3 regions of the Glaciecola sp. MF2-115 genome follow, and region 2 is predicted to be linked to each of the others. Evidence: predicted binding sites of a transcription regulator. Region 2 holds the regulator's gene; each other region holds the start of a gene.

Region 1 (11,088 bases), on a different contig from region 2:
AAGGCAGTTATCTATCGCCGTGCAGGAAATCGATACAAGTGCTCCGGAGCACATTAAACCGATTGATATAGGCTATAAAAATAGAAATGAGATTTCCTCTCTTTCAAGTAAAACTAATATGTTGATTGAAGCCCTGAAAGAGCAGTTTTTGTCCGAACGGGAACTTCGAGAGAGCACTGAAGAGCTGCAAAAAAGATTCAGGCTCCTTTTTGAGCAAGCAACAGCGGGTATCGGTTTGTTGTCACCTCAAGGCCACATTACAATAGCTAACCCCGCATTCCATCAGTTATTTGAAGTGGATGTGAGTGGTAAAGACTTTGCGCAATTGTTTGCTACCCCAGGGATAGTGAAAGACCAAATAAAATTATTACTGGCCGACAATGGCGTATCACAAACTGACATTGATATAGACATCAATATTGGAAACGAAAAGCGCTTTTTACACTGCCTATTCTCTCGCATTGAGGATTCCCGAGCAGAAGCGAGAGAGGAATCTGAAAATCTCGTTGAAGTCATCATTTATGACATAACCCACCGTAAAAAACGTGAAGAAAAAGCGCGTTATGAAGCGGACCACGATTCACTCACAGGATTGTTAAGTCGCCGAGCGGGTCTTGAGCACTTAAATCATAAACTTGCCTTACAGTTGGAAGAGCAGAATCTTCCTGGTGACACAAAACAAGTATTCGCATTGATGATGGTGGATTTAGATAAGTTCAAGCCGGTCAATGACACTTATGGACATGATGTGGGAGATGTGGTCTTGACGCAAGTTAGCCAACGGATCATGACCTCAGCCAGCGATCCAAATGCGGTTAATATTCGATGGGGAGGCGATGAGTTTTTGTTGGGTGTTAGCTTTAAGCTTTCCGAGATTTCAGATCACGAAGCGCTTGAAGATTCAATGAAGATCAAAAATCAAGTAGAACAATTAATAGAAGCTATTTCTACAGAAGTAGTCATTGATAGCTCTCTATCAGTGCAGGTTGGTGCAAGCGTTGGTGTGGTTCTGTTGGCTTCCGACAAACAAGCCGATATTGAGCATCTGATCACGCGAGCTGATGAGCTTATGTACATCACCAAAAAACAAAAAGCGAAACGCTATTCTATAGTGAGTTACTAGTACAAGATTTTCTTCGCTACTGCTCTTCATCAGACCATTGAATATCTTTGTAGTTGAAACCAGCCGTTACGGTTGGCTTAATAACCTCAAAGTAGGGTGATAAGTCGAAATCTCTTGGTGTGAAGTGACTAAAGTGGCGTCTAGCGAGCATGAGTTCGTCTTGATTAACAGGGTGCTTTCGACGCTTTACAGTAACGCCCTGTTCTTCCAATTCGTCACTTTCATATTCATCTATCGTCAATGGCAATATCGGGTAACGAATAGAGTGAAAGGCCTGTGCAACTAAGGTGGAACAAATAGCTTTGGTCGGGTCGCCACTACCAAATGCCAACATCCTGCGTCTAAAACGCTGTGGTATCGGCGGTGTAGGCAGCATATATCGCATTAAATCAAATATGTTTTTAGTATCGTATTGATGCCCAAGCCTCTCAATCACATAACTCAATAATTTTTCTTTATCTTCGTTACTCAGATTAACTGCGCGACAAATGCGTAAGTTGAATCCGTCATATTTGTCGAGTGGAACAGTGATGACGCCTTCTACTAAATCGGCTTCTAATATGGGTTGCAAACCGTCTCTTTCACCAATGAAAATGCACACATGTGACCATGTAGATTGAGTTAGGTATTTTATAGCGGAACTTATACGGCTGTTGCCTTCCACTAGCAATAAATCACCGGGCTGAAGATTTGCTTGTAACTCTTCTTTGCTTAAGGCTGAAAACGTTTTGTAGTCCGCGGTGGGCTTAGATAGAAATCTAGCTAAACTATCGCCTATGTAAGACATCACCGCGCCCATAATTACTTCTTCGCTTTGTTAAACGCATCTGCGAAGGCATTACCCATCGCCGCGTTACCAAAACTTTGTTTTGCAGCAGGCTTTTGATTTCTCGCTGCGTTGTTTTGGCCTTTTGCTTTATGAGAGTGCTCAGGTTTCCCTTTTTGTGCACTTTTGGCTGGTGCTGGCGTGTCATCCATGCGCATGGTTAGCGAAATACGTTTGCGTGCCACGTCCACTTCCATCACTTTCACTTTAACTACGTCGCCAGTTTTCACTACCTCGCGAGGATCGCTAATGAAAGTGTTTGTCATCGAAGAAATGTGCACTAATCCATCTTGGTGAACGCCTATATCGACGAACGCACCGAAGTTGGCAACATTACTTACGACGCCTTCCAAAATCATACCTTCTTTCAGGTCTTTCATGGTTTCGACACCTTCTTTAAAACTAGCTGTTTTAAATTCAGGGCGAGGATCGCGTCCGGGCTTATCTAATTCTTTTAGAATGTCTTTTAGCGTTGGCAAGCCGAATTCTTCAGTGACGAACTCTTCTGGATTCAATTGTTTTAATAGCTCTGTATTACCCAACATATCGTTAACAGCGACATTGGCCTTTGAAGCAATAATATCAACTACCGGATAAGCTTCTGGGTGAACAGCTGAAGCATCGAGGGCATTCTTGCCATTCATCACTCTTAAGAAACCTGCCGCCTGCTCGTATGCTTTTGGCCCTAAGCGTTCGACCTTTTTCAGGGCTTTGCGATCTTCAAAAGCACCGTGCGCATCGCGGAACATAACGATGTTATTGGCTAGTGTTTTGTTCAAACCTGATACATGTGATAACAAAGCCGGGCTCGCAGTATTTAAATCAACACCGACGGCATTTACACAATCTTCAATGACCGTTTCCAAGGACTTACCTAACTGACTCTGACTAACGTCATGTTGATATTGACCAACACCAATCGCTTTGGGTTCAATTTTGACTAGTTCAGCAAGCGGGTCTTGCAAACGTCGTGCAATCGACACCGCGCCGCGCAAAGATACGTCCATACCCGGTAATTCGTTTGAAGCCAGTTCTGACGCGGAATAAACAGATGCTCCAGCTTCACTGATAACAATGCGTTGGACCTTTAATTCTGGCTCGTCTTTCATCATTTCACCAACGAGCTTGTCGGTTTCACGCGAGCCCGTACCATTGCCGATGCTGATCAAATCCACTTTATGCTGTTTACATAACATGGCTAAAGTACGTTTTGACTTATCCCATTGGTTTTGAGGCGCATGTGGGAAGAAGGTGGTGGTGTGAATGACTTTACCTGTTGCATCAACAATCGCTAATTTAACGCCAGTTCTAATACCGGGATCTAAGCCCATAGTCACTTTCGGACCAGCAGGCGCAGCCATTAGAAGGTCATTCAAATTTTTCGCGAATACTTTGATGGCCTCTGCTTCCGCTTGCTCACGCAAAGTACCAAATAGCTCGGTTTCCATATGCAGTAATATTTTGACTTTCCAAGTCCATTGCACCACTGAGCGTAGCCATTGATCGCGCGGTGAGTCACTTAAACGGATATTCAGAAACTGTTCGATAATCTCTTCGCCATGCGAGCGTCGAGCACCTTCTTCCTGTTGTGGGTCGGCATCGATATTAATTTGCAGTATGCCCTCATTACGACCTCTGAACATTGCTAAAGCACGGTGTGAGGGGATCTTTGAATACTTTTCAGTGTAATCAAAATAGTCTTTATATTTTTGGCCTTCGGTTTCTTTTCCTGGGCTGACAACACTTTTCACATGGGCGTTGCGCGTAAGGTATTGGCGAATACTCTGCAATAAATCTGCGTTCTCAGCGAAGCGTTCCATCAGAATAAACTTCGCACCATCTAAAGCTGCTTTTGCATCTGTAATTTTATGCTCAACATTAATATACTGTTCGGCTAAGGCCTCTGGTTGGGCATTGGCATTGTTATAGAGTTCATTAGCAAGAGGTTCTAAACCGGCTTCAATGGCTATCTGACCTTTAGTGCGTCGACGCGGTTTGAATGGTAAGTACAGATCTTCAAGCGTTGTTTTGTTGTCGGCAGCTAGCAATTTTGCTTTTAAGCCATCTTCTAACTTGCCTTGTTCTTCTATTGATTTCAGAATAACGTTTCGACGTGCTTCTAATTCACGTAAATAACCTAAACGTTGTTCTAGGTTTCGTAGTTGCGTATCGTCTAAGCCTTGAGTGGCTTCTTTACGGTAACGAGCAATAAAAGGTACGGTTGAACCTTCGTCTAATAAAGCCACCGCGGCTTGAATTTGTTTTGGTGATGCGTTTAACTCGGAAGCAATTTTCTCGATGATCATTAACAACTCAATAATTGAAATAGAAGATTTGATTGAATAGGGCGCTTTGCATAAGTGCTCTCTAAATAAGGGCTTTCTTTATAAAGGCTCTGCACAGTATTATTTATATTTCATAAGATACAAAAATAATAACTTGGCGCAATGTTTATAACATCGATTATAGCATTCAGTGATAGCGGTTAAAGTACTTTATGCATTAATATGTCGGAATAGATGTTGAACGTCACTTACTTCGGATAACTATTTGAAAACTAAACTTATCACACGTGAAGGTTACACTAAGCTTAAAAACGAGCATGATTATTTATGGTATGAGAAACGGCCAGAAATAACGAAAATAGTCACTTGGGCGGCTAGTTTAGGCGATCGCTCAGAAAATGCTGATTACACTTTTAACAAGCGTGTTTTACGCCAGATTGATAGGAGAGTCAGATTTTTACGTAAACTGCTTCCGGAACTCACGATTGTTGACTTCCGTCCTGAACAAGCGGGTAAGGTATTTTTTGGGGCTTGGGTTGAAATTGAAAACGATGCCGGTGAAAAGAAGCGCTTCAGAATAGTAGGCCCTGAAGAAATTTATGGTGACGTAAAAGACTATATTTCTATTGATTCACCTATGGCGAGAGCCTTGTTGAAAAAAGAAGTCGATGACGTATTTACGGTAAAAACACCAAAAGGCACCGCGGAATGGTACGTGAATTCAATTGAGTATCAGCAAAGTTGAGATTCGCTTCACAGCCAACGACGCACACGTTTTAGATATGCTAAATATTCCTCTCCAAAACACTCTTTGAGCGCCCGCTCCTCTGGCTTTATTTGAAACTGGGTTAGATAGAAATAGAATAGCACTGCGCCTAGCAGGGCAAAAGCGTTTGCCAGTATCACCGCAAATGCAATTAAGCAGATCAATAGGGCCAAGTAAATTGGATTGCGAGTAAAGGCAAAAACACCAGATTGAAGCAAAGCACTCGCGCGTTTAGGCTCTAATGGTGTGAGCGTTGTTTTAGCCTTACTGAATTCCCTAATACTCAACAATAATATCGATATTGAGACAACTAGCATTAGCACTGCCACCGCTATTCGTATCGGCCACGAAATAGCGATGCTAGGGGTGACTTGATTGATTCCCCACATTGCCAATACAAGCAAAACAGCAACAGCAGCTGGTGGTATTCGGAGTTCAAGGCCCTTCATTCTTTGTTCCTTTAAAAGATTAATTTTTATCTAGAACACGATGTTAATGCTTAAAGTTAGGTCTAAGGTCAAGCTCCTTATTGCAGTATAGAGAAAAAAATACAATGTAAGCTGTATATTTTTCATAGCCACAATAAGCAGCTTATAATTTTTGCATAATAATCAATATTTTAATAGTTGGCATGTGATTAGCATCAGTGGAGGTGAACTTTAAACAAAGGAGAAAGTTATGAAACGCACATTGATTTCATTGGCATTAGTAACAGGTTTAAGTCTACCGGCAATGGCAGCTACAAATAGCTGGGAAAAAGAAGCGATGGATGCTTGGATTGACGGTAAAGCAGAAGCAACACTACTTTTTAATGGCAATCTGAATTCGTTTGATATCAATACCGATGTAAAAATGGGTACTATTACCTTAACGGGTAAAGTAGATAACGAAATTGAGAAAGAGCTAGCTGAAGAATTGGTCGTGAGCATAGAAGGTGTAAAAGACGTACAGAACAACCTGACGGTGTTTAACCCTGATATGAAACAAGAGTCAGAACAGGCGTCCAACTTCACTGATGCTAAAATCAACACTGTCATCACTAGTCGTTTGATTTTCGAGTCTGAAGTATCTGGTTTAGATATTGACGTAGATGTAGATGACCGTAAAGTGACATTGAACGGTAAAGTCGACTCTGATGCTGAGCGTGACCTAATTGTCGCGATTGCGGAAAATACCAACGACGTGGCATCAGTAACCGATAACTTGGAAATTGAAGCCGATAGTGAATAGTTTCACTGCATCCCTCGGGTGAGCTTTCCCTGTCACCCACTAATCTCAACACTCGTTGAGTAAAATTTCGCTGAAGCTCGAAAGGGCTTCAGCTTTTTTTTGTTCATTCGTCACAAAAAAACACCCTTAAAATAACACCTTCTATTACTTCTCAGTATATAATTGCGCCCGTTAAAGAATTTAAATTGTCACAGCTCATTTAGTGAGCGCAATTAGGGAAAAATCAAGATGTCTAAAAACCATATCCAGAAAAAACCTTTCAAGAGCATAAAGCTTAGTTTGCTGAGTTCTGCGATCGCTTTGGCAGTATCGGGTCAAGTTGTTGCACAGGAACAAACGGAAGAAGAAAGCTACATAGAGAGTATTACTGTTACCGCAACTAAACGTGCACAAGTCATTTATGAAGTACCGATTGCTATGAGTGCATTCAACGGTGATGCTTTAGCTGCGCAAGGGATCACAGACCTGACTGACGTAGGTAAATTTGTACCAAATTTAAACGTGACAGGCTTTTCTGCAGGCCATACATCATCAGCTAACCCTTTCATTCGTGGTATTGGTTTACAAGACCACTTGATTACGACCGATCCAGGCGTCAGCGTATATGTGGATGGTGTTTATTTGGGACGTCAAGTTGGTCAAAACTGGAACCTGAATAACATTGAGCGAATCGAAGTGTTGCGAGGCCCACAAGGTACTCTTTATGGGCGTAACTCAATTGGTGGTGCTATTAACATCATCACTAAGCAACCTGATGAAGTAGCTGTTACTACAATTGGCGTTGAATTGGGTACGCGCGGTCGCAAGAAGGCGGATTTGTTCCTAAATAGAGAGCTTAGTCCAGCCCTTTCGTTTAATTTGAACGCAGGCTTTAACGCTCGTGATGGCTTAGGTGAGTTTATTAATGTCCCTGATGCCGAATACGATGTGGGTGAAACTCAAGAGTTTTATGGTCGTTTGTCAGTAAGATATGCAACAAATGATGATTTTAGTTTGGTGCTAACGGCTGATCACAATGATGGTGAAGGCGGTTTACGTCCATATCAAACGCTAATCGATGAAGTACCTACAGGTGCTTATTACACGGGTATGCGATTTGGTGCGCCGCTTCCTTCGGGCCCTTTGCGTAACTCTGATACTACACAAGACCCGTATGATAGTGCTTCAGGTGCTAAAGAAGTAACAACAGTAAGCAATCAAGCGTCTGGGATTTCTTTAACGGCTGATTGGAATTGGTCTGATACGCTTTCATCAAGAGCGATTGTGAGCAAAAGAAGCTCTGAGTACAAAGCCGGACTTGATGACGATGGTACTAATTTCTTTTTGGACCAATTCCCAGAACGTGGCGATGCCGATCAAACATCTATTGAGTTTCAACTGAACGGTTACGTTGGTGAGGTTGATTTTGTTTCCGGCGTTTACTGGTTTAGCGAAGAAGGTAGTAATTTACAATCTGAGGGCTCTGCATTTAATGCCGGTCCAAATCTACTAGACCTAGATCAAAAAACGACTAGCCAAGCAATTTTTGCAAACCTTGGCTATGAAGTGAATGACGACTTGCGCGTTTCAGGTGGTTTACGTTATTCAAAAGATAAGAAAGAAGCATCAGCTGATGTGGGCATCGGCCCTGTTTTTGCGGAGGATAGCTGGAGTGAAGTCTCTTTCGATTTATCTGCCAACTACACGCTTGAAAATGGTCTTAACGTTTACGGAAGCATTCAAAATGGCTATCAATCAGGCCAGTTCCCTGCTCGTCCATACTGCCTATTCGGTGACATCACTTGCTTTGTAGCGTCTGAAAATATCACTGCTATAAACTATGAAGTTGGTTTGAAAGGTATGGTGACAAACAATTTCAGCATGAGCATTGCCTTGTTCAATACTGAATTTGATGATTTGCCGTACCAAGTAAGCACCACTGCTGAAGGCGGATTCAATACGACTAACTTAGTTGTTGCACAAACTTCGCGCGGCGTTGAGTGGGAAAGTACTTGGAACGCAACAGACAACTTCAAGTTACACACTAGCTTTGGGTACATTGATGTTGATGTAGATGAGCAAGATGGGGTTAAACCAGTTGCACCATTAACACCTGAAGTAACTGCTTCGATTAGTCCAAGTTATGAATTTGAATTGGAAAACGGCGCAAATGTTGTCACTAGAGTGGATTATTCTTATCGTGGTGAAATGTACGGTGAGCCTACTTCAGATCCAGGTCGATTAACGGAAATCGATAGTCGTGAATTGGTAAACTTCACGGTTTCTTACTCACCAGCGAGTGAGGATTGGACGCTTTCCTTATATGGTCGTAACATTTTTGACGAGCGCTATGATAATGCTCGATTGAACACGGGTGATTATATCTTACAAGTTCTGAGCAATGATGCGAGTGAATTTGGTTTGCGTTATAGAATGACCTTCTAGGTAAATGAGCTTTAAAATTTACTAACTTACTTCAACTCTTAGCTTGCGTTCTGCTTCCTAAGAGTTGAAATTCGTTATCTTCTTGTTTGATGCTTTCAGACCAAGACTCTTTCAGTCAATAATTTACAAATTGTCTGTCAATTTTGTAATCATTCAGCAACACTTTCAGAATTAACCTTATAAAAACAGAGTGAATTATCAGACTTTTGTCTGAATTCGCAATTTTTATACCTTTTATGCAGTTAAATAGTAGAGGATAGGTTTCAAAAACAGTAAACTACTGCGCCAAATACTTCCTAAATAAAGAGATCCTCTGGTGAACTTGATCGACTCATTGAAAGATTACAACATTAATACAAATTCTGAAATTCTACATAACCCCGACTACGATACTCTTTTTAACGAAACCACAAAACCTGAGCTAGAAGGTTTTGAAAAGGGTTTTGTAACTGAGTCTGGAGCCGTTTGTGTTAAAACGGGTAAATTCACGGGGCGTTCACCAAAAGATAAATACATTGTTAAAGACAGTGTAACGGAAGACACCTTGTGGTGGTCTGATCAAGGCAAGAACGATAATAAACCGATCACGCAAAATACTTGGGATCAGCTCAAAAAGCTGGTGACTGACCAACTTAGCGGCAAACGTCTGTTTGTCGTCGACGCTTTTTGCGGAGCTAACAAAGACACTAGAATGTCAGTCCGCTTTATTACAGAAGTTGCGTGGCAAGCCCATTTTGTTACCAATATGTTCATTACGCCAAGTGAGGAAGAGTTAGCTGAATTTAAACCTGATTTTATCGTGATGAATGGCGCAAAAACCACAAATCCAGATTGGCAAGAACAAGGCCTCAATTCTGAAAACTTCGTTGCATTCAATTTAACCGAGCGTATTCAATTAATTGGCGGCACTTGGTACGGCGGAGAAATGAAGAAAGGCATGTTCGCTATCATGAATTACTACTTGCCACTACAGGGCATTGCTTCTATGCATTGCAGCGCAAACGTAGGTAAAGAGGGCGATGTAGCAATATTCTTCGGTTTATCGGGCACAGGTAAAACAACGCTTTCAACAGACCCCAAAAGACAGCTTATTGGTGATGATGAACATGGTTGGGATGACAATGGTGTATTTAACTTGGAAGGCGGTTGTTATGCAAAAACCATTAGCCTAAGTAAAGAGAACGAACCTGATATTTATGCGGCTATTAGACGCAATGCCTTGTTGGAAAACGTAACCCACGATGAAGCGGGTAAGATTGATTATTACGATAATTCGATTACAGAAAACACACGTGTTTCCTACCCAATAAATCATATCGCTAATATCGTAAAACCGATATCAAAAGCGGGCCATGCGAGTAAAGTAATATTTTTGACCGCGGATGCTTTTGGTGTGCTTCCTGCGGTTGCTAAGTTAACGCCAGAGCAAGCACAGTATTACTTGCTATCAGGCTTTACTGCGAAACTTGCAGGCACAGAACGTGGGATCACTGAGCCGACACCTACATTCTCTAGTTGTTTTGGCGCAGCATTTTTAACATTGCACCCGACACAATACGCGAACGTATTAGAGCGACGAATGAAAGCATCAAATGCTCAAGCTTACTTAGTTAATACTGGTTGGAATGGAAGTGGTGAACGTATTTCTATTAAGGCCACACGCGCCATCATCGATGCAATCTTAGATGGCAGTATGGATGAAGAAGAGTCCCAAATTCTACCAATATTCAACTTAAGCATTCCTACACAGTTAGCTGGTGTCGACGCCAATATTTTGGACCCACGAGGTACTTATGCTGAAGCTCAACAATGGTATGAGAAAGCAGAAAGCCTTGCCGGACTGTTTGTTGAAAATTTCGAGAAATTCACTGATACAGCCCATGGGCGCAGTCTAATCAGTGCTGGGCCTACTCTTGGCGTCTCTTAGTTAATTCGAAACATCACAAAAATGATTAAGCACTGCGTTACATTGCGCAGTTGCTTAAAATTCAAAGTGAGTAAGTTATGAACAATGAATTGTGTTAGTTGAATCTAAAGACTTTGTGGTTTATTCTCGAATGATTAAACAAACACACTACTTTTCAATTCAGCCTACCAATTTACATGTCTAATTAGTAAATGTCTGATAAAAAAGGTAGAGAGCACATATACATTCCCACCTCAAAGCGTCAGTTGTCTTGAGGTTTAAATATGCTCCTGAGAGCAATTGGCGTATCTGTGTTGAGGATTTTTGCTTATTTTCAAGCTCATTTTAAAATCATTTCTAGTGATGTTGCTGTGTTCGGCTCAAGAACTATCAGCAGGAAATCCTAATGTTGAGATAGGTGTATCGGCACAAGGCAGCGTGCCAGCTCTTGAATTAGCGACACACTCACCAAATATGCTCCCAGAAACCATTTTAATTGCTTCATTTGTTAATGGTGGCACTTATATT
Region 2 (11,088 bases):
GCATTCTATCAAGCGCAAGCTGACCAAGTCGCATTTAATGCAAACGCTGGTATGTAAGTTTGTGTTATTGACTCTGGATTAGATCAATCTAACCCCGACTTTTTGTGGGACAGAGTAACTGGCGATAATGATTCAGGAACTGGCAATTGGTTTGAAGCGGGTGGTGAGCACGGTACTCATGTCGCTGGCACAATAGGTGCTGCTGACAATAGCTTCGGTGTTAAAGGCATGGCTCCTGGTGTTGATTTACACATTATCAAAGTATTTAATGCCGCAGGTTGGGGATACTCTTCGGATCTAGCTCAAGCAGCGCAGCTTTGTAGTAATGCTGGCGCTAACATAATCAATATGAGTTTAGGCGGTGGCGGTGCAAATAGCACAGAAGAAAACGCATTTAAATCCTTTAGAGATGCTGGTGGTTTGGTACTAGCTGCAGCAGGTAACGATGGCAACTCTGTTCGTTCATATCCTGCAGGTTATTCTGCGGTAATGATGATTGGAGCAAATGACGCGAATAACAATATAGCTAGCTTCTCACAGTATCCATCTTGTACAACGGGTAAAGGAAGAAGAGTTGTTACAGACGAAACAACTTGTGTTGAAGTGACAGCGGGTGGTGTTGACACTCTATCTACTTTCCCTGCTGGACTAGCCACCTCATCAGGTTTGTCAGCAGACGGTAGTGCATTCGTATCATCAGCGATGGAAAATACAGGTAATGTATCTGCAGCAACATTTTTCATGGGTACAGCTGAAGGAACAAACGGAGGCGCTTCAGGTAAGATTTGTGTGATTGACCGTGGTGTTGTTTCATTCTTTGATAAGGTGAACAATTGTGAGCAATCAGGCGGCATTGGCGCAGTCATTATTAATAATGAAAGTGGTGTACTCTACGGAACTTTAGGTGATACCAATACGACGTCTATTCCTGCCGTTGGCGCAGCTCTTGAAGACAGAGACGCATTGCTAGCAGCCACGAATATGAGTGTGAGTATTGGTGCAAGTGACTACGGTTTCTTAAGTGGTACTTCTATGGCGACGCCAGCCGTTTCTGGTATCGCTGCCTTAGTTTGGTCTAACCACCCAACTTGTACTGGTGAAGATATTAGAGCCGCATTGAAAGCGACTGCATTAGATTCAGGTGCTTCTGGTAAAGATGTTAACTTTGGTTACGGCATCGTTCAGGCTGCAAGTGCGAGTGCATATTTAGATGCTAACAGTTGTGACGGTTCGGTTGAGCCACCTCCGCCGCCGCCACCACCATCAGGCGATTTTTCTTTAGAAGCTAATGGTTATAAATCTAAAGGCTCACAAAAGGTTGATCTTACTTGGAGTGGTACTTCTGTTCCACAAGTGGACATTTTTAGAGATGGACAGTTGATAAGTACAACAAGCAATGATGGAAGCTACACCGACGCTCTTAACACTAAAGGTGGGGGTAGTTATGTCTATCAAGTATGTGAACAAGGCACCAGCACTTGCACTGCGCAAGTGAGCGTTGTTTTTTAATAGAAAGCTGAAGAACGTTCCACTCAGCTATTTATTTAGCCCTCTAGGAAACTAGGGGGCTTTTTCTTATTTAAGGCAATTACCTTAAATATTATTCATAACAATTCACAAAACTATCGTCTTTTGAGGCGAACCGCAAAAAGAGCCGCTTACTTTCGTCTTGTCCTCTACTGTATTTTAATGCTTGTTGATGGCTTAAATTATCCGTAGGTATTTTTACCTGAGACACTTAGTGCTAGCTATTCATCATAAATTTAGTACTAAGGCGGCGATAGAAAAATGACTGATCACGACAATAGGGGTGAGCCAGTTACGCAGCTGAGTAAACCATTCGGGGTAGTTTGTGTCGCATAACCTGCGCTCAAAAATTCTTAAAGTATAGAAGGCCAAGGCATTGATGGCGATAGCTGCGGTTATAAAGAATGACGACATTTGCGAAGACAACATAACGATGACAAGTGTTACCCAAGCGAGCAAACTCATACCGATTGAAACTGCGAATAGCTGTTTTTTGGCATTTGTCATTGTGTCTTTTTGAAGTGCTGTACCCCAAAGGATCCCGCTAAGAAAAGACAAGATGACGGTCGAATAGCAGACAAAGACTTTAGCGACTAGCAATGCTGTAGGCTTAGGTAAAAAGTAAACCAAAATCGTACAAGCCACGAATGGGATAAGACCCGCGATACCATAGATAATGGCTGTATTGTTTGCTTTTTCCGTCATAGTGCGCTCTTTTGATAAATATCTACTTAAAGCCTATACGCGTTTAGTTCGAAAACAGATGGCTAAAATAAGAGTTAATGAAGTGCTAGCGGCTTTTCAATTGTCTTTATGGGGTATAATTAAAAACATGAGAACACGCACGAAAACTCTCACAACACAGATAGATAAAGTAATCCGAACTTTGACAAGTAATACCCAAAAAGTGAATGCTTATCCTGATAATTTGGTAGTTAGATATTAATGATAAAAAGTTACTCAATACCTGCGAGTGAAAAAACCGTAGAGCTCGAAATAAAGCGAAGTAAATTTATTACCACAGTTATTAACGCGAGCGATAGGCAGCAAGCAGATACGTTTGTTAAACGGTTAAAAGCGGATAACCCGCAAGCCAATCACGTTTGCTGGGCATATATTGCAGGCTCACCTGATAGCACAGAGCGCTCAATGAGCGATGATGGCGAACCCAGTGGTACGGCAGGAATGCCGATGCTTAAAATTCTTCAACATAGTGGCTTAGGTGATGTCGCGGTTGCCGTGGTCAGGTATTTTGGCGGTACTAAACTTGGAACGGGTGGATTACAACGCGCCTATTCAGATGCAGTTGCGCTTGTATTACAAGATTTACCCTTGAAATTAAAAGTAAGCAGAACCGAATTTGAGATTGAATATGATTACACCTTTCAAGGGGCGATATCGAGATTGTTGGAAGCGCATGATGTCGAAAATATTCAGTCAACTTATCAGTCAAATGTTATACAACGCTTTGCTGTGGCGACCAGTGATGCTGATGAATTACATCAAGCCTTAATAGATCTGAGTTCGAATAATATTAGGGTTTCTCGTCCTGATATTGAAAACAAAGAGCCAGAAAAGTAAACAGAAAGAAAAGTAATCAGAAAAAACAGTAAAGAACATGCCTCTGGCAACTTTATCTTAAATTAAGAAAAGCGTTGCCGTACCTAAAAACGCAAATATGCCCACGACGTCTGTGATTGTGGTTAGTATGACACTGCCAGCCAAGGCCGGATCGATTTTTAGCTTTTTCATGATAATGGGGAGCGTTGCACCTGCCAAGCCTGCCGCAATCATATTGACCATCATCGCAAAAGCAATCACGACACCTAACATAAAGTCTTGCTTCCAAAGTGCGATCACTGAAGCGATAAGTGAAGCCCAAATGACACCGTTTAAGAAGCCGATAGCGAGTTCTTTTTTCACTAACCATACTGAGTTACTTGCGCTGACATGACCCAAGGCCATACCACGAATGACAAGAGTGAGCGTTTGGTTGCCGGCAACACCACCCATGCTTGGCACTATGGTATTCAGTATTGCTAATACTGCAAGCTGACTCAGTGTCGCCTCAAATAGATCACTCACCGCTGCCGCCATTAAGGCTGTAACTAAGTTAACACCTAGCCAAATAGAGCGTCGTTGTGTACTTTTTCCAACGGGCGCGAAGGTATCTTCTTCATCGTCCAAACCCGCCATACTCATCATGGAATGCTCAGCGTCTTCACGAATAATATCAACGACGTCATCGATGGTAATTCGGCCAAGTAATGTTTTGTTTTTATCAATAACAGGAGCGGACAGCCAATCGTAACGTTCAAACATGCTAGCGACTTCACTGTCACTCATGTCAACTGGAATGGTCTCGGCTTCTTCATTCATAATTTCGTTCACGCTCATTTCAGGAGGTGAGGTCAGAAGCTTTGTAACGGGCACAGTACCGATTAAATTATCATGGCGATTCACCACATATAGTGTATCGGTGTTCTCAGGTAGCTCGCCTTTTAGGCGCAAATATCGGAGTACAACATCGATAGTCACATCCGGTCGCAATGTGATGGTGTCGGTATTCATTATGAAACCGGCGGTCTCTTCACCATAAGATAAGGCTTTTTCTGCGCGTAAACGGTCTTGTGCATCCATCGATTTCAGAATGCTTTGCAGGACTGCGTCTGGTAAAGAGCTCAGCGTTTCAGCTAAGTCATCGGTATCCATGTCTTCAAGTGCATCTACAACACTTGAGGGCACCATTTTGGAAATGATACCGTTTCGAACATCTTCAGATAACTCTTCTAAGACGTCACCATGGAAGTCAGCATCGATAAGCTGCCAAAGTTCGTTACGTGTTTTGCTTGGGCTGGATTCTAAAAGTAAGGCAACATCACTGGAGGGTAAATCGTGTAACAGTTTTCGAACTTGCACAAAAGTACCGTCGTTAAGTGATTCACTTATCGAGGTTAACTGATTTTGTATATTGTTTAGTTCAACTGTTTCAGCCATGAGACCCTAATTTTATTGCTGTAAAAACTTACTCGTCTTCGTTGAATTTATTAACAATGAGGTTTTCAATTGCTTCTATAGCGCTCTCTGCATCATTTCCTTCGCAACGCAGTAATACTTGCTTGCCTTGACTGCTTTCAAGCATCATAAGCGCTAAAACACTATTTGCAAATGCTTCTTTTTCGCCTTGGTGGATAGTGATCTTTGATTCAAACTGATTGGCTAATTTTGCTAGCTGAGTTGCCGCGCGTGCGTGCAAGCCCAACTTATTAACAATGGTCAGTTGTTTTTCGATAATCATGCTTTTGACTCATTTTCCTTATCTGAATCAGCGCTCTCCTGTTTAATATGCTTCAATTCACGGTGTCGTATTTGTACGTCGCCATGGCTCGCTCTAAAACTACTAGTGAGCGATTCGGCAACAAATACTGAGCGATGCTGACCACCTGTGCAACCAATTGCAACAGTCACATAGCTGCGGTTGTTACGCTCAAGGTGAGGTAACCAAGTTGAAATCAAGTTTTGAATCTGCCAAATGAATTTTGTCACTAGTGGTTGAGAACCAAGAAACAATTGCACAGGGCCATCTAAGCCAGTGAGCGGCTTTAAGTCGGGTTCCCAGTGCGGGTTTGGTAGAAAGCGAGCATCGAAGACGTAGTCTGCGTCTTTTGGAATACCATATTTAAAGCCAAACGATTCAAAGACAATTACTAAGTTTGTACTTTTCTTGCCTAGAACGCGCTCGCGGATTAACTCAGATAATTCGTGAAGTGAAAGATTATCGGTGTTGATATGCAAATCAGCTTTTTCAGATACAGGAACGAGTATTTCTCTTTCTGCTTCAATCGATTCGGCGAGTGATTTGTTTAGTTTAAACAGCGGATGTAAGCGTCTTGTTTCGCTGTAACGTTTGATCAAGACATCGTCGCTTGCATCAAGATAAAGAATGGTGACGTCCCACACTTTAGGTAAGAAATCGACTATCTCACTGAGTTCGTGTGCCATTTTTGGCATGTTTCGCACATCAACACTGACAGCGACGTTTTCGCTTTCATCAGCTAATGTGTGGATAAGAGTCGGGAGGAGATTGACTGGAATATTATCAACGCAATAGTAGCCTAAATCTTCTAAAGCTCTGAGTGCAATTGACTTGCCTGAACCTGAGCGACCACTGATAATCAAAAGCTTCACGTATATAGGACCTTATAATCTGTTGACTGTTACTGAACGGTATTTCATTTAACCGCGCTGTCGGCTTTCTTAGGCTAAAGCGGATATGATTTCATCTCGGCTTTTTGCGCTTCTTATGGCTTTAACAATACTATTTTCACTGAGTTTTTGGGCAATGGACGATAGCGTTTGAAGATGTTCTTGCGTTTGTTCGCTAGGGACTAATAAAGCAAAAAAAATGTCCACGGGTTTGTCATCTATAGCATCAAACTCAATCCCTTCTTCACTCGTTACAACAATGGCGACAATATCACTTATACCCTCAATGCGACCATGTGGAATAGCTATACCATTACCGATACCAGTGCTTCCCATTTTTTCTCGAGCTAACATGCTAGACAAGACGTCGCCGATATCTAATTGTGGATTTTCTTTGACCGCAATTTCGCTAATGACTTCAAAAATTCTTTTTTTGCTTTGGCACTGAACCGCACATTCAGTGCGATCCAGTGAAATAATATCAGATATAATCATAATACGTTGACGACTAATGTCGCTTTGATTTTTCCTTATGTTTGATCACTTGGCGATCTAACTTGTCAATTAATCCGTCTATGGCGGCATACATATCATTATGTTCAGCATTAGCGTGCACCACATCACCTTTTAAGTGTAGTGTCGCCTCAGCTTTTTGCTTGATTTTTTCTACATTCAATACGACATGGACATTGCTTATATGGTCGAAATGTCGCTCTAACTTTTCGAATTTGGTGTCGACGTATGCTCTGAGTGAATCGGTAATATCAACGTGGTGACCAGTTAGATTTATTTGCATAATGTTACGTCCTCTTATGTAGTCTACAATAGACTTTTTCGTTGGTTCGACGGGGGAATCGAGAGAGACTCTCGATATTTCGCAATGGTTCGCCGTGCAACTTGAATACCTTGATCGGCCAACAACTGCGCAATCTTGCTATCACTAAGTGGTTTACTCGCTACTTCTGCAGCTACAAGCTTTTTGATTAATGCTCGAATGGCTGTCGATGAACACTCTCCGCCTGATTCGGTTGAAACATGACTAGAGAAGAAGTACTTAAGCTCAAAAATCCCTCTAGGTGTATGCATATATTTCTGAGTGGTCACTCGAGAAATAGTTGATTCGTGCATGTCCACCATTTCAGCAACATCATTCAAGACCATTGGACGCATCATTTCAGGCCCATGCTCAAAAAATCCCATTTGTTGCTGAACAATACAATGAGATACTTTTAGTAAAGTTTCATTGCGGCTTTCTAAGCTTTTAATAAACCATTTTGCTTCTTGTAGATGTGACTTTATATATTGAGAATCGTTCGAATTTTTTGTGCTTTTACTAAGCGCTTCGTATTCTTTATTGACAATTAAGGGCGGTAAAGAGTCGTCGTTTAACTCCACAGTCCAACGGCCATTTTTTTTCACAACCGTTACATCAGGAATGACGTATTCAGAATCTTTAACGGGGATCGCGCTGCCTGGGCGAGGGTTGAGAGTTTGCAACAAACGCATTGCTTCACGCAGTTGATCTTCTTTCAAACGCGTTTTACGCATTAATGTTCGATAATCTTTGCTGCTCAGAAGATCACAGTGCTCTGTAAGTAACAATCTTGCTTCAGCTAACCACGGTGTGTTCGAATCGAATTGCGCCAATTGCACCATTAAACATTCTTGCGGGCTGCGAGAACCAGCGCCAATTGGATCAAACATTTGAATACGCTTTAATACACATTCAACTTCGTCCAGTTCGATCTCTTCGTTTTGTAAACTATCTAATATTTCTTCGCAGCTAACAGTTAAGTAACCAGATTCATCAATAGAGTCGATAATAGCTATTGCGATCGAACGATCAATTTCTGAGAAGGGGGTTAATTCCATTTGCCAAATAAGATGGTCTTGAATGTTCTCAGTCGTTTCGCCCTGAAACACATAATCATCGTCAGCGGGACCATTAGATATGTTCGCTGGTGCAGAAGATGAGCTCATGTAGTCTTCCCATGAGCTATCTATGGGTAAGTCGTCGGGTATTTGATTGTTTTCGAGAGCATCGTGGCTATCAACATTATCTGAATTATCAGCGCTCAAATTATTCGTATCAAGATCACCTTGAGTATCTGAGTCATTATTAGAGTTTTCACCGTTGCGATCTGATTCATCTATTTCTAATAAAGGATTAGAATCAAGCGCTTCTTGAATTTCTTGTTGTAAATCAAGAGTAGATAGTTGTAGTAATTTAATCGCCTGCTGAAGTTGCGGCGTCATTGTTAGTTGTTGACTAAACTTTAACTGCAATGAAGGTTTCATCGATTTCCTTCAGTGCTTTTTAGAGGTAAATTTTCCCTATTACTAAACATGATACACCTATAGTACAAATTGGTCGCCGAGATATACGTCTCTTACTTTTTGGTTACTGAGTACCTCATCAGCAGTTCCTGATGCAATCAGTTCACCGTGACTCACAATATAAGCTTTTTCACACACATCTAAAGTTTCTCTTACATTATGGTCTGTAATCAATACACCTATGTTTCGTTCTTTTAATTGCTGAATTATCTTCTTTATATCATTAACAGAAATTGGGTCAACACCGGCGAAGGGTTCATCGAGCAAAATAAATTTTGGATTGGCTGCCAAAGCCCTCGCAATTTCAACACGGCGGCGCTCTCCACCGGATAAACTCATCCCTAAATTATTTCTAATATGGTTGACATTAAACTCATCCATTAAATCGTCAGCTTGTTGTTCACGTTGATCTTTTGTGAGCTCTTTGCGAGTTTGTAGAATAGCCATTAAGTTTTCATAAACTGTTAATTTACGAAAAATAGATGCCTCTTGAGGTAAATACCCGATGCCGTGACGAGCGCGCTCATGCATGGGCTGTATCGACATATCGAGTTGGTCGATACAAATCTCGCCTTTATCGAGTGGCACTAAACCCACGATCATATAAAACGTGGTTGTTTTACCGGCACCGTTAGGACCTAATAGACCAACGATCTGACCTCTAGAAACTTCTAAGCTTACGTCTCTTACAACTTGTCTTGATTTGTATGATTTAGCTAAGTTTTTGGCAACCAGTGCACTCACTTATCGGTTTCCTTTTTATTCTTTTCAAGCGCTTCTTTCGTTTTCTTCAAGGTAGCACCATCAAACACCGTCACAACTTGTTGTTGGCTGTCGGTATTCTTTTGTGCTTGCCATTGTTCTTTCTCAATATCATAAATGATTGAATCTGTTTTTATGCTGAAGGCATTTTGATAAAGCTCGGCGTTGCCTTTCAGTGATATGATCTTATTCGCTTTTTCATATCTAATGTGGTTTGCTCTAGCCACAACCATAGTGCCGTCGGATAGTTGTTGTGTGTAGCTTGCCGGATTGCCAAAAGCCTCAAACACTTCTTTATCTTTACCAAGTGCTGCGGATACTTTCAACTTCTCCGCCTTAATTTCTAAGGTGCCTTGCGTAATTTTGACATTGCCTTCATGTACCGCTACCTTTTCTTTTCCGTCTCCATAACTGGTGTCGGATGAGAGCATAGTCGGTTTCTCAAAATCATCTTTTTTGACAATCTCTTGTGCGTTTATTGTAGTCGCACTAGTCACTATTAGCAGACTAGCGAGAAGGTAAGTATTCAGTTTGAACATGGTTCTTTAACTCATATTTTTGTGTTTCTAAGTTAGCCTCGAAGCCAATGCCATTAATAGTGACATTTGTACCCGAGATAACTAATGGCTGATCCGAAGCAATTAATTTGCTTAATAAATCTATCTCAATAAATTCAGTAGATATTGTTTGGATATAGTCTTCAACTTGTAAGTTCCGTATTAAAACGCCACTAGCAAGTTCAATGCGATTATTGTCGTAAAGGGTGCCCTCATCAGCATTTAGTTGCCAACGGGAACCATCTTTCTGCATGTAAATGGTGTACTCGGGTTGTGTGAAGTTCACAAATCCAAGCAAATCGTAATGCTCCATTTTTTCCGCGCTGACTTGATGGGTTAAATTGCCATCTTTGTCGTATAACTTACTGCGTAAATTCTTCGCTTCGTAATTAGGCAGCAATGCAGCATCTTTATCACTAGTGATAACTTGCTTTTCATCTTCCAGCCACGTGGGTAAATAAAGCGCGAAAGCTGCGCTGAAAATGAGAATGATACTAATCGCGAGACGATTCATACACTGGCACCATGTATATCTGTCAATTTACCTTTAGCTTGCAAAATTATATCGCATATTTCTCTCACAGCGCCTCGACCACCAGGAAGAGAAGTAACAAATGTGGCTTGTTGTTTCACAAACGGGTGAGCATCCGCAACAGCGATGCCGACACTGCTAGCACTAAACATCCCGATATCCGGCATGTCATCACCGACACTGGCTATTGTTTCTTTGGAATATCCATGTTGGGCAATTAACTCGTTAATCGCGACAAGTTTGTCCTCTCTATTCTGCATAATATGTTCGACGTTTAGAGCCTGCATACGATCTTCGACAATCTGCGATTGACGTCCAGTAATGACAGCTACTTTCACGCCTATTTTCGATAATGCCTTAATGCCATAACCATCTTTAGTATTAAAAGCTTTAAGTTCTTCGCCTTGATTACCGAGTAATATCGTGCCGTCAGAGAATACGCCGTCAACATCGCATACTAACACTGTTATGTACTTAAAACGCTCAAATAGTTCTGCGTCAATTGGCTCATACAGAGTCTCTATTTTAGACATTAGACGACTCCTGCTTTTAGTAAAGTATGCATTTTAATTGCACCGACGGGTTTTTGTTCTTCATCAACGATGAACATTGCACTTATTTTGTATTTTTGCATCAGATTCAAGGCGTCTACGGCTAACTTTCCTTGGATCATAGTAACACTTTTAGGTGTCATCACATCTTCGACTGATGCCTTATGGATGTCTATTCTTTTATCTAGCGCTCTACGCAAGTCGCCATCGGTAAAAACGCCAAGTAAATTACCGACCTTATCGACAACGCCAGTCATACCTAGCCCTTTTTCAGATATCTCTAATAATGCTTGCATGACAGTTGCTGAACTTGGCACTAATGGGAGTTCATGATCCACCGCCATTATTTCATCAACGGTCAGTAATAACTTTCTGCCCAATGAACCGCCAGGATGAGAAAGTGCGAAATCATCTGCTGTAAAGCCCTTTGCTTCAAGCAGGGCAACAGCAAGAGCATCTCCAAGCACGAGTGTCGCTGTTGTGCTGGTGGTTGGGGCAAGACCGAGTGAGCAAGCTTCTTTTTCAACGCTTATGTTTAACGCGACATCGGAAAATTTCGCTAGAGTACTTTGAGCGTTGTTACTTATGGAAATAACCGGTACACCAAGTCTTTTCA
Region 3 (11,088 bases), on a different contig from region 2:
GTCCATTTTTGGCTGACGCTCACTTCGTTGCAAAGGCAATGCGCAATGAGTCCGATCAGATCAATACTTGTATCGCGTGCAACCAAGCTTGCCTCGATCATGCTTTCGAACAGAAGCGCGCGAGTTGTTTAGTTAATCCACAGGCCTGCTATGAAACCGAACTCATTTTCAAATCCGTCGCTGCACCTAAGAAGCTAGCCGTTGTTGGCGCAGGACCCGCTGGTTTAGCATTTTCAACCTATGCGGCAGAGCGAGGTCACGAAGTACATTTGTTCGAGCAAGCCAGTGAAATTGGTGGCCAGTTCAATTACGCAAAACAGGTGCCGGGCAAAGAAGAGTTTTATGAAACCCTTCGTTATTACGGTAAACGCATTGAAGTCACCGGTGTGAAGCTACATTTAAATACGCGAGTAGACGCCAACTTACTAAAACAACAAAGCTTTACTGAAGTAGTGATGGCAACGGGCATTAAACCGCGTCATTTGGATATTCCAGGCAGCGACCACCCTAAAGTGTTGAGCTACATAGAGGTACTTCGCGATCACAAGCCAGTTGGCGCCAAAGTAGCTGTCATTGGTGCAGGCGGTATCGGTTTCGACGTATCTGAATATTTGGTTGAGCAAGAAAACCTAAGCACTAACCTAGACGACTGGTTAGCTCACTGGGGAATCGACAAAGAATATAAAAACCCGGGAGCGATTACCGAAAAAGATCTGCACGAGCCGCCAAGGCAGGTGTATTTGCTACAACGTAAAACGACCAAAGTGGGTAAAGGCTTGGGTAAGACGACCGGTTGGATCCACCGCAATTCGCTTATAAATCATAAAGTGCAAATGATGAATGGCGTGAGTTACGAAAAAATAGATGACCAAGGGCTTCACATTACTGTTGGTGAAAAAGCCAAAGTATTAGATGTGGACAATATTATTGTATGCGCCGGACAAGAGCCATTGCGCGACTTGCAATCCAGTTTGGAAGAAGCTGGTATGCAAGTACATATTATTGGAGGCGCTGATGTTGCTTCAGAATTGGATGCGAAAAGAGCTATACGTCAAGGAGCGGAGTTAGCGGCTCAGATTTAGTCGCGCTATTTCACAATTAGCTACAGACTTAATAGCGGCGAAAGGCCTACAGCTTCGCCGCTTGAATCGCTAAACCTTCACATACCGAATTAAAAGCATCGCCTTCAATGACAGGTAGGTTCGGCAACATTTCTTCCGTAAGTTGTTTTCTAACAATCGGTGACAAACTCATTCCACCTGTTATAAACAACATTTCCGGTTCTTCGTTACTGTTTTCCAAACATTCAATTACCAGACGCTTAACGCGGCTCAACCAAGATTTCATTGAACGATTCAAATCGTCTACCGACAAATCAACATCATAATCAGGCTCAATGTAATGCAGCGGTAAGGTAATTTCAGTTTTGGAAGAGAGCATTTCTTTTGCCAAACGAGACGAGTTTACCAATCTAGCTGAGAGCTTTTCTTCTTGCACCGTTAGTAAGCGATTCAAAAGGCTTGGGTCTTTTATAATCGACATAGTTTGTGCGATGTCTAAGCCATAATCGTCAGAAAAGAAGCGGTTAAGCTTAGGAATATCATCCACCGCACACATATCTGAGAAATACAAAGGTGGCACTGGCAGACCATTCTGCATCTTTAAGCCCTGCCCCATGGTCGGTGCGATTGACTTAACTATCAGGTTTTTGTCACATTCCATTCCGCCGATCCGTGCGCCCGTTACAGAAAGTACATCTTGCTGACGGTTAAGATTAGCGCGTTTTTCTGGCGAAAGCTGGATACAGCAAATATCTGTTGTGCCGCCACCAATATCCACAACTAGCACATTGGTTGGCTTACTCAAATTTGGTTCTATTTTATAGGCCGCTGCAATTGGTTCTTCTAAAAACTCAACGCGGGAAAAGCCGGCTTCCTTTGCGGCTTCGGCCATAATCTCAATGGCTTGGCTATTCCCTTCTTCCCCTCTTGTTCCATGAAATTTCACAGGGCGACCAATAACCGCAGTATCGACGGTTTTATTCAGTTGTTTCTCGGCACTTTCGCGAAAATATGCTAACTGCTTGGCGATCATCCCAACGAAGGCCTTTTTCTGGCCATCTACCAAATGCGCACCTAAGAAGTTTTTGGGTGAATATATTAAGCGACCTTTATCTGGCATTTTAAGGAAGCGTTTAAAGCCCTCTTCGCCAAAGGCAAACTCACCGGTTTCAACAAGTTGATGCAAAGACAAATCTTGCACTGTCATGTGCTTAAGAAGAAGTTGTATTGCTCGGCGTTGCAGCGCAGGTTTGTTATGGTACTCGGCACGCAAGTCGTCGATTTTTTCGCTAAAAACCCGTTGCTCTCTAGGGTCTTTCGCTTCGTAATAGCTTTGCTTTGCTTTATCTATTTGCTCGTTAATAGCGCGTTGAATTTGAGACACTTTCGCTTCAATCGCAGACGCAGGAGGACGTGGTAATTCATCTTTGTAATAAACGAAAACAGATGAACGGATCTTGTTCGAATTCTCAACATTAGGATCAAGTTTGATAAATTGATGTTGCGTCCCATCAAAGTAGACAACTTCTGAATTTGATGTGCCGTAATCTATGCCTATTGCTGCCATCTGAGTCCCGAACGAATGATAAATGATTAAAAAAAGTGGAGCGCGATTGTAAGGTAAAAGGACGCGCAATTCACTAGTTGATTTGCAATATGCGCCGTTTTGCTTTGCAGTTTAAATTTGCGGCTTTAGCTAAACGTTTAGAATAATAGAATCTTGAACCCAATCACAATGAGAATGACCCCACCTAACACATTTGATATCGGCGCGAGTCTCTTACTACTTGAGCTGCCCAAGTAAAGACCAATCAGGGTAAAAGAGAAGGTTGTCATACCTATAATTAAGCATGCAACTAAGGCCGGTACTGTCAATAAAGCCAAAGTAAACCCCGTCGCCAAGGCATCAATACTGGTCGCTATTGCAAGGATGAGTAAAGCACTATGCGTAAGTGAGCTTGTAAGCTCATTTTCATTGCCTTGGTACGAATCATAAATTGACTTAAGACCCAAAAATACCAGAATGAAAAAGCCTATCCATTGGGAGATGCTCTCAAACCATGAAAATAGTGTGATTCCGCCTAAGTAACCCAAGAGCGGGAAAAATGCGTGAAAAGCACCAAAATAAAACGCGATGATAAAAGCACTGCGTAGCTTCTTTTGATTAATTAAAATTTGCCCGCTTCCATTCGCAGCGACACCAAGACCAATTGAAACCGCGAACACATCCATGCTCAAGCCAAGCGCTAATAAAATTACTTCAATCATGTGCATCATTCATAAGAGACTTTTCACAACAGGTCACGTAAGTTTCTAAACGCCCAATGATACCTATAATCATCTCAAATATCATCGACTAATAATCTTAACTTAATAAGAGTAAGAAATTAAAGAATCCCAAACTTAAATTCTCGAATAAACTCGTTTATGCTGTATAAACACACAGGTTTATTGTTATACTTCGCCCATCTGATGCAAAACAATAAAGAATTTTAATGGACGTAACTCGACTACTCGAAGACCTGAACGACAAGCAACGTGAAGCTGTCGCCGCACCCGCTCAAGACATGTTGATATTGGCCGGTGCTGGCAGCGGTAAAACCCGAGTATTGGTGCATCGTATTGCTTGGTTAATGGAAGTTGAGTCAGTTGCCCCATACAGCATTCTAGCCGTAACGTTTACGAATAAAGCAGCGCGCGAAATGCGCGGGCGTGTCGAGCGATTGATGGGCCAGCCACTAAATAGTATGTGGATTGGTACATTCCATGGCCTAGCCCACCGTTTATTGCGCGCTCACTATGAAGAAGCAGGCTTGCCGGAAAACTTCCAAATACTCGACTCTGACGATCAATACCGTTTAATTAAGCGTTTGTTAAAGTCGATGAATCTCGATGAAAAGCATTGGCCACCTAAGCAAATTCAGTGGTACATAAACGGCAATAAAGACGAAGGCCTGCGTTCAAAACATATCGAAACGCATGGTGATCACACGCAGCAAAAAATGAAAGAAATATATACGGCCTACGAACAAACTTGTCAGCGTTCTGGGCTCATCGATTTTGCAGAATTGTTGTTACGCGCGCACGAACTTTGGGCTAATAATCCTCAGGTATTACAGCATTATCAAAAACGCTTTCGCGCGGTTCTGGTAGACGAATTCCAAGACACCAACAACATTCAATATGCATGGTTAAAGTTGCTGTCTTGTGAAAACAATAACATGATGATTGTAGGCGATGATGACCAATCCATATATGGCTGGCGTGGTGCGAATGTTCAAAACATCTCACACTTTTTGAAAGACTACCCTACAGCCAATACAATTAAGCTAGAACAAAATTACCGCTCCACTTCTAATATATTGAATGCGGCGAATGCTGTGATTGGTCACAATCCTGGTCGTTTAGGAAAGGAGTTGTGGACCGACGATGGTGAAGGCGAGAAAATCGCGCTCTACGCTGGCTTCAATGATTTAGACGAAGCGCGCTTTATCATTTCACAAATAAAAACCCATTATGAGCAAGGTGCGGCCTTGTCAGATTGCGCTATTTTGTATCGCAACAATGCTCAATCACGTGTACTGGAAGAAGCCCTTTTGCACGAAGGTTTAGCTTATCGCATTTATGGTGGTTTGCGCTTCTTCGAACGTCAAGAAATCAAGGATGCCCTTGCTTATTTGCGTCTGATTAATCAGCCAATTGATGACGCAGCTTTCGAACGTGTTGTGAATACACCGACCCGTGGCTTAGGCGACAAAACATTATCAAACATCCGCCAGTTTGCACGTGAAAATGATATTCCAATGTGGCAAGCGAGCAGTAAAATGTTAGCGCAAAATATGCTTTCAGGCCGCGCCGCTAATGCATTAAAAGGATTTGTAGAGATGATCCTACAAATGACCCAGGATGTGAAAGACTTAGCGCTTGAAAAGAAAGCCGATCACGTCATAAAACATGCTGGCTTATATGCAATGTATCAAGCAGAAAAAGGTGAGAAAGCCAAAGCAAGAGTAGAAAACTTGGAAGAATTGGTCACTGCTTGTAAGCAATTTGAAGCACCAGATGAGGCCGAAGAAATGAGCCCTCTTTCTGCATTTTTAGCGCATGCTTCTCTAGAAGCTGGTGATGCGCAAGCTGACGCCAATCAAGATGCCGTGCAAATGATGACGATTCATACTGCAAAAGGCTTGGAGTTTCCATTTGTTACCCTTGCAGGCGTTGAGGAAGGCATGTTCCCTAGCCAAATGAGCAACGACGAACCTGGCAAGTTAGAAGAAGAGCGCCGCCTATGTTACGTCGGTATGACACGCGCCATGGAAAAGCTACTCATTACTTACGCTGAAACTCGTCGCATTTACGGTCAAGATAAGTACCACACGCCTTCACGATTTATTCGAGAGATACCGGGTGATTTCATTGAGGAAATTAGACTGAGAACGGTTATCAAACAGCCTGTGCATAACCGATTTAGCTCAGCCACCTCACACGCTGCGTTTCAAGATAGCGGTTTTAAATTAGGTGAGCGCGTCGAGCACAAGAAATTTGGTGAAGGCACTGTGTTAAATTACGAAGGCTCGGGTGAACACGCAAGAGTCCACGTCAATTTCGATTCAGTAGGCACAAAAATACTGATGTTGGCGTATGCCAAGTTAACTAAAATTGCTTAAGATTTAGTTTGAAAGTCGAATTAATGGGTTTGCATACATCCTCAAAAGCTTCTCTTGCTCTTGAGGATTAAGCATCTCCAAACGTGAATCGAGATAAACTCTCGCCTTTTCAAGTTCAGCAGCTGGCGCAGTGTTAAGCTTAGCAGACACTGTTTCACCTAAGCGTTGAAGAGCGATTTCTGAAGTAGCATAAGTTTGATAACCAGCCAGAATTTCTTTATCAAGGAAGGCAGCGACTTCTTTCGTACTCGCAAACTGATCGCCGACTAGTTTCCCAAAGTGCACATTCACTCTGCCCTTCTTTCCGGTAATACCGTTAACAATACTCTTCATATCTTCGTTGTCGGGCTTATCATAAGCACCGTCTTGTTCTTTCTGGCATAGCTCTTTAGCCTTGCTTACATCGCATGGGTCGAATTCGTAGGAAAGTGAAACAGGTACAATTCTTAGTTCTGCAATATAGTCTGCAAAATCCACACCCTTGGGTTTATTCATTGCGAGCATTGAAACGATGGCTGGGTTAGTCACATCAACTCCATCTTTTGCTCTTCCCTCTCGCTGTGCGATCCAAATATGTTGTTTCTCACTGGTCAATGAGTGATGAATGTATTCACTAAGCAGTTTAGCTGCTGCTAACTTTTCCCTGCGCCCTTCTACCGAACGTTGCACGACAAAACATTTGTTTAAGCGAATGACGTCAGCAACCCAATCCTTGCTAAGTAAGTTATCACCAACAGCAATCCTAACCGTGTCCTGGCCATTGATATGCAATGCCCAATTAACAAAAGCAGGATCAAGGGCGATGTCTCTGTGATTACTCACAAACAAACAAGGTTTTGATAAATCGAGGGTTTCAAGGCCAGTAATATTCAAACCTTTGGTAGTTTTGCTGATCATGCGATGCATGTAAGGTTCAACCAATCGCTGAAATTCACGCAGGCTGTTGATCGTTTTTATCTTTTTACTGACGATACGTTTGATCACGAAGCCAATAAAGGGCTTGGTGATTTTCGGCCAACGCGCAAAACGAAAGGCTACCAGCGTTTGTATAAACTCTTTATTGTTTACGAGTTTTTCTAGTACATCAGGCAAATCTTCGTTGTTGTATGGCCTGATTTCGTCAAATTTAGACGTCATAAATTTATTCTAACCTTTGTTTTTGTTTCTTGAATATAGGAGTTGTACTCCCTATTTCTATCTTCTGCGGTAAGTAAGCGTTATTTCAAAGCTATCCAGTTGACTTCAAACTGCTCACTCGCCGTCGTTACAAAAATTGATTCATCACTAATTGTGATTGACCATGTTGATTTACGTTCAATCTCTTTCGCTAGCAACTTGATTTGCTCCCATTCGAACGCAAAAAATTTTATGGGAAGCGCTTCAAGTTGTTCTCTGTTTTGCTTCCACCAAACATCAGATTTGGAGTTAAAGCTATATACAAATGTACTTTTAGAAAGTCGGCAAGCCTTTTTCATTCTATCAAAACTTGGCTCACCTACATCAATCCAACTAAGCAGTTGGTCATCAAGTGTCTTTTGCCACAAATCTGGCTCTTCAACAGAACTCAAACCTTTAGTAAAGGCCAGCAAGCCTTCATTATCATCGAAGGAGTGAAGGCAAAATACCATCACTCTCACCAACATGCGCTCTAATGTTTCAGAGGGGTGTTGCGCCACCGTCAAACTAAGATTTGGATAATGATGATTGTTTAGGTCCGCTAGCGTGACATTAAATTTGTATATAGTGGGTTTGAGTGCCATTTCTTTTCAGTTCTTCCGTTCAGTTTGGCGATTGCATTGATTTATTAAAAATCAAAATTCAACCCGCTTTTACTCGCTATTTATCGGCGGATTGTACACTACATATGAAATGATTTTTAGAAGATTACATTGCTACACTTAAAAATGTGTGGAATTTTTAAGCTAAAAAGGAGTAGGCTAATAAATGGGTGAAGGCATTCAAGCCTATTGGCTTACATTTCACTTAATCAATTAAAGCCTAACTAAATGAGCTCATTTCATTACCTAGGCTTACAATTAAAAGGAAAATGATTATGAGTAATCCAGTAGGTTGGTTTGAAATTTATGTGAATGATATTGAAAGAGCCCAAAAATTCTACGAGTCTGTGCTGAAAGTCAGTTTTGAGACAATTGGCGACCCAACGGATGCCAGCGTTAAGATGCGTGCGTTCCCAGCAGATATGGAACAGTATGGTGCAAGTGGCGCCTTAGTGCATATGAACGGTTTTCCTGCCGGAGGTAATAGCACTTTGGTTTACTTCTCTTGTGACGATTGTGCACAGGAAGAATCCAGAGTAGAAGAAGCGGGTGGTAAAATTCAGCGGTCGAAAATGTCTATCGGTGAATACGGTTTTATTACCCTTGCGAACGATTCAGAGGGAAACATGTTTGGTTTGCATTCCCAAAAATAGTCACCTTCAAGTGCCAAATATAGAGCGTCTCGTTTTTGGGGCGCTCTAATGATTTTATTTGCGCTAACTTGCGCTGATGCAATTGACTAAAATATTAATAATCGATTCGAAAACACTAAAAAATAGCAAAAATGACCAATTTGAAAAAATAAAAATTAATTAAATTATTGTTTTTATTGAATATATTTTTCTGGTACGAGCTTTGCTTTATCGTAGCATAATCAATCTTTCATCTGACTAAGTGATAAAAAAGGAATATAACCATGACTGTTAAATTAGAAGATAGACCCATAGAACAAGTTAAAGAAGAAGTTATTGACGTTCTAATTCATAATTATAGCCATGGCATTATTTCTAATGCAGCATTTGAACGACGACTTGATGCTGTTATCGCAACTTCATCACACCAAGAGATGATGGACCAAATAGAAGACTTAGGTCCAGCCCCAGACGACACATTGAAGCAGCAAAAAGAGCAACAATTTCAAGTTAACTATAGCAAAACGCCTGCTGAAGAACAGGAAACTATGGTTAACATTCTGGGTGAAACTGACCGTAGCGGCATTTGGACGGTACCAAAAGAAATTAAATTATTTACTTTACTTGGGGGATCAACTCTCGACTTTACCAATGCACTATTTACTGGCCCAAACGTGAAGGTACAGGTCATTAGTATTTTAGGTAGCGATAAAATTTATGTTCCAGAGAACGTAAACGTTGTATCTAAAGCTTTTTGCATTTTAGGTAGTGCAAAAAACAAAGCCCCTTCCGTCGCATCAAAACATGCCCCTACTATCACCATTGAAGGCGTCGTATTGTTATCTGAACTCAGTGTTAAGATTAAAACGACGATGAAAGAAAACTTTGTTGCCTTCGCAAACAAAATGAAAGCGATGTTTGATTCTAATCCTAAGATGTAAACTTAAGCCAAAATAAAGGCTCTCTTAAATCGGTATGAGGTGGATCTAGATCATTAAAATTCAAATTTAGATGATCATTCTTTGTAATTATTTTATTTCGGCTATATGCTAACAACTCATACTTATGAACCACGACTTTACCGTCTAACGTCAACCTAAGAAGAGAAGCCTATGCCATTCAATAAAGAGCTTACAGAAGAATTAAACCTTATCTTAAAATTCCCAAATAAAAGTTTAATGCAAGGCCTGAAAATACATCATGATGCGGATCCTAGTTTAGTATCAGCAGCACAACGCTTATATAGCAAAGGCATTGTTGATCAACCAGATGGCGGTTACCTAACTGACTTAGGTCATGATCTGGCAGAACATGCAGCAGTCATTCAATCAGCGTTGACGCATAAGTAGTGTGAATACGGCGCTGACTAACACTCACATGAGTTGAGAAAGCGTCGTCATTTTACAAGTTATATTGCCTTTGCAAAAACCTTTGTCGTAAAGAAGGTCATGCCGACCAAGTAGCACTCCCCTGAAGCTGAAAGCATCTATTCAAAAAAGGTGTAATTTCCCCATAAGAAACCTCATCTAAATATATAATTCAATGCCTCTGTATCATCACGATACAACACTTTTAGTAATATATTGTTTATCCTGTAGTAGTAAAATTGCCAATGACAGTATCTGATCTCACAAACAAAAATGAGTAAACGCACCACTGTTTTTTCCTAACAAACATAATAAAATAAGTTAATCATAAGCAGTAGTCGTTAAAATGACAGAAGACGCAGCAGTAGCGAACATATATATCGAGATTATTAATAATCAGAATTTACTTCATCGTATGTTCAGAGGGTTATTTGCGTCTGCTCGAATCTACTTAGGTCACCGCCCTAATTGCCATCAATATGTTTTTGAGACTGAGCTGATTTTGCATTACCACTTCCCAGCCGAAAAACTTGAAGAATTAGATAAAGAAAGCGTAATTGTTGTGCCCTTCGCGGGCAAAAAATCCAAAGATCACCTAGTACTCAGGTGTCCTAGTATGGATGCACTCCCCTTAAACAGTTTGTATGCTGAGTGTTTGCAAAGCTTGTTAAAAAAAGGGTTCGATGAGGATAAAATCAACGAGCTGAAACAGGCCTTTTGCCCTAAGAAATTTGCCAAAACAATCATCGGTATGTTTTGGCTAGACATGGTTATTTTTGCCAAAAGCAATACCGATTATGATAAGAATTGGCGTGACTAAGCGAGCTCTCTATCGCCTATTCTGTATTAATAGACGATACTTGAACTCGATTTCGACCTCTTTCTTTAGCTAAGTAAAGCGCTCGGTCTATTCTTTCAATGAATTCGATAGAACTGTCATTTGCATCTCGCATGCCCACACCAATACTAACTGAAACATAATAGCTTTTATTATTAATAATAAACTCGTGTGCGCTGAAAGATTCTCTAGCTCTCTCCGCAATTTCCACTAACTGCTCAACAGAAGAACAGGCGATGAGTAGACCAAACTCTTCACCGCCAAGCCTTGCGGCTAAATCACTTTCCCTTAAAGTGTTACGCAATACATCACTCAATACTACCAGTACGTTATCGCCTTCTACATGACCGTGAGTATCGTTAAACTCCTTAAAGTTATCGATATCGACAAGAAGCAAGCCATAACTGATTTCAAGTTGTTCGTAATATGATAATTGCTTATCAAATGCTCTTCGATTGGATAATTTAGTGAGCGGATCAAGCTGACTTAAGTTTTTATAATGGCTATTACTCGCTTCGAGTAACTCCGTTTGTTCATTAAGGTTCTGAATTCTATATCCAAGCGCTAGGGACAGAAGTACGCTTTCTAAGACAGCGCCAGCCAATAAAGGCAACTCTACGTAGTGATTTAATGGCAGTATCCCCAACCAATAACTTAGCCAAATTGAGCCACCTAAAATATAACCAAGCCAAGCGAGTGCAAAATAGCCAGCCTCTCTTACTCCCTTATATCGAGCCCACAAGGT

The links. Region 2 encodes sigma-54, which starts transcription at its own class of promoters, with help from an activator protein. Its sites were predicted from a motif close to GTTGGCACGNNNNTNGNNT; they were not measured.
Region 1: the regulator sigma-54 is predicted to act here: its motif matches at 5,626-5,644, upstream of ACKLNX_RS05855 (BON domain-containing protein).
Region 3: the regulator sigma-54 is predicted to act here: its motif matches at 8,349-8,367, upstream of ACKLNX_RS12345 (LiaF domain-containing protein).

Annotation. Positions count from the first base shown of each region.
Region 1 is NZ_JBLBVM010000044.1:82,617-93,704, reverse strand. Features, by position in the region: gene ACKLNX_RS05880 (diguanylate cyclase domain-containing protein) at 1-1,123, shown strand, start outside; gene ACKLNX_RS05875 (YiiX/YebB-like N1pC/P60 family cysteine hydrolase) at 1,140-1,910, opposite strand; gene ACKLNX_RS05870 (Tex family protein) at 1,925-4,255, opposite strand; gene greB (transcription elongation factor GreB) at 4,500-4,979, shown strand; gene ACKLNX_RS05860 (methyltransferase family protein) at 4,988-5,449, opposite strand; gene ACKLNX_RS05855 (BON domain-containing protein) at 5,679-6,230, shown strand; gene ACKLNX_RS05850 (TonB-dependent receptor) at 6,459-8,654, shown strand; gene pckA (phosphoenolpyruvate carboxykinase (ATP)) at 8,971-10,581, shown strand; gene ACKLNX_RS05840 (EAL domain-containing protein) at 10,885-11,088, shown strand, end outside.
Region 2 is NZ_JBLBVM010000053.1:36,718-47,805, forward strand. Features, by position in the region: partial or broken gene ACKLNX_RS11115 (S8 family serine peptidase) at 1-1,509, shown strand, start outside; gene ACKLNX_RS11120 (DUF3429 domain-containing protein) at 1,756-2,232, opposite strand; gene ACKLNX_RS11125 (YigZ family protein) at 2,473-3,108, shown strand; gene mgtE (magnesium transporter) at 3,166-4,524, opposite strand; gene ACKLNX_RS11135 (HPr family phosphocarrier protein) at 4,553-4,825, opposite strand; gene rapZ (RNase adapter RapZ) at 4,822-5,715, opposite strand; gene ptsN (PTS IIA-like nitrogen regulatory protein PtsN) at 5,785-6,228, opposite strand; gene hpf (ribosome hibernation promoting factor) at 6,242-6,529, opposite strand; gene ACKLNX_RS11155 (RNA polymerase factor sigma-54) at 6,553-8,031, opposite strand; gene lptB (LPS export ABC transporter ATP-binding protein) at 8,089-8,814, opposite strand; gene lptA (lipopolysaccharide transport periplasmic protein LptA) at 8,811-9,371, opposite strand; gene lptC (LPS export ABC transporter periplasmic protein LptC) at 9,340-9,903, opposite strand; gene kdsC (3-deoxy-manno-octulosonate-8-phosphatase KdsC) at 9,900-10,454, opposite strand; gene ACKLNX_RS11180 (KpsF/GutQ family sugar-phosphate isomerase) at 10,454-11,088, opposite strand, start outside.
Region 3 is NZ_JBLBVM010000054.1:73,834-84,921, forward strand. Features, by position in the region: gene ACKLNX_RS12310 (FAD-dependent oxidoreductase) at 1-1,082, shown strand, start outside; gene ACKLNX_RS12315 (Hsp70 family protein) at 1,129-2,628, opposite strand; gene ACKLNX_RS12320 (manganese efflux pump MntP family protein) at 2,766-3,329, opposite strand; gene uvrD (DNA helicase II) at 3,557-5,728, shown strand; gene ACKLNX_RS12330 (1-acyl-sn-glycerol-3-phosphate acyltransferase) at 5,732-6,865, opposite strand; gene ACKLNX_RS12335 (YaeQ family protein) at 6,946-7,488, opposite strand; gene ACKLNX_RS12340 (VOC family protein) at 7,782-8,159, shown strand; gene ACKLNX_RS12345 (LiaF domain-containing protein) at 8,423-9,079, shown strand; gene ACKLNX_RS12350 (TIGR02647 family protein) at 9,251-9,487, shown strand; gene ACKLNX_RS12355 (hypothetical protein) at 9,852-10,325, shown strand; gene ACKLNX_RS12360 (diguanylate cyclase) at 10,342-11,088, opposite strand, start outside.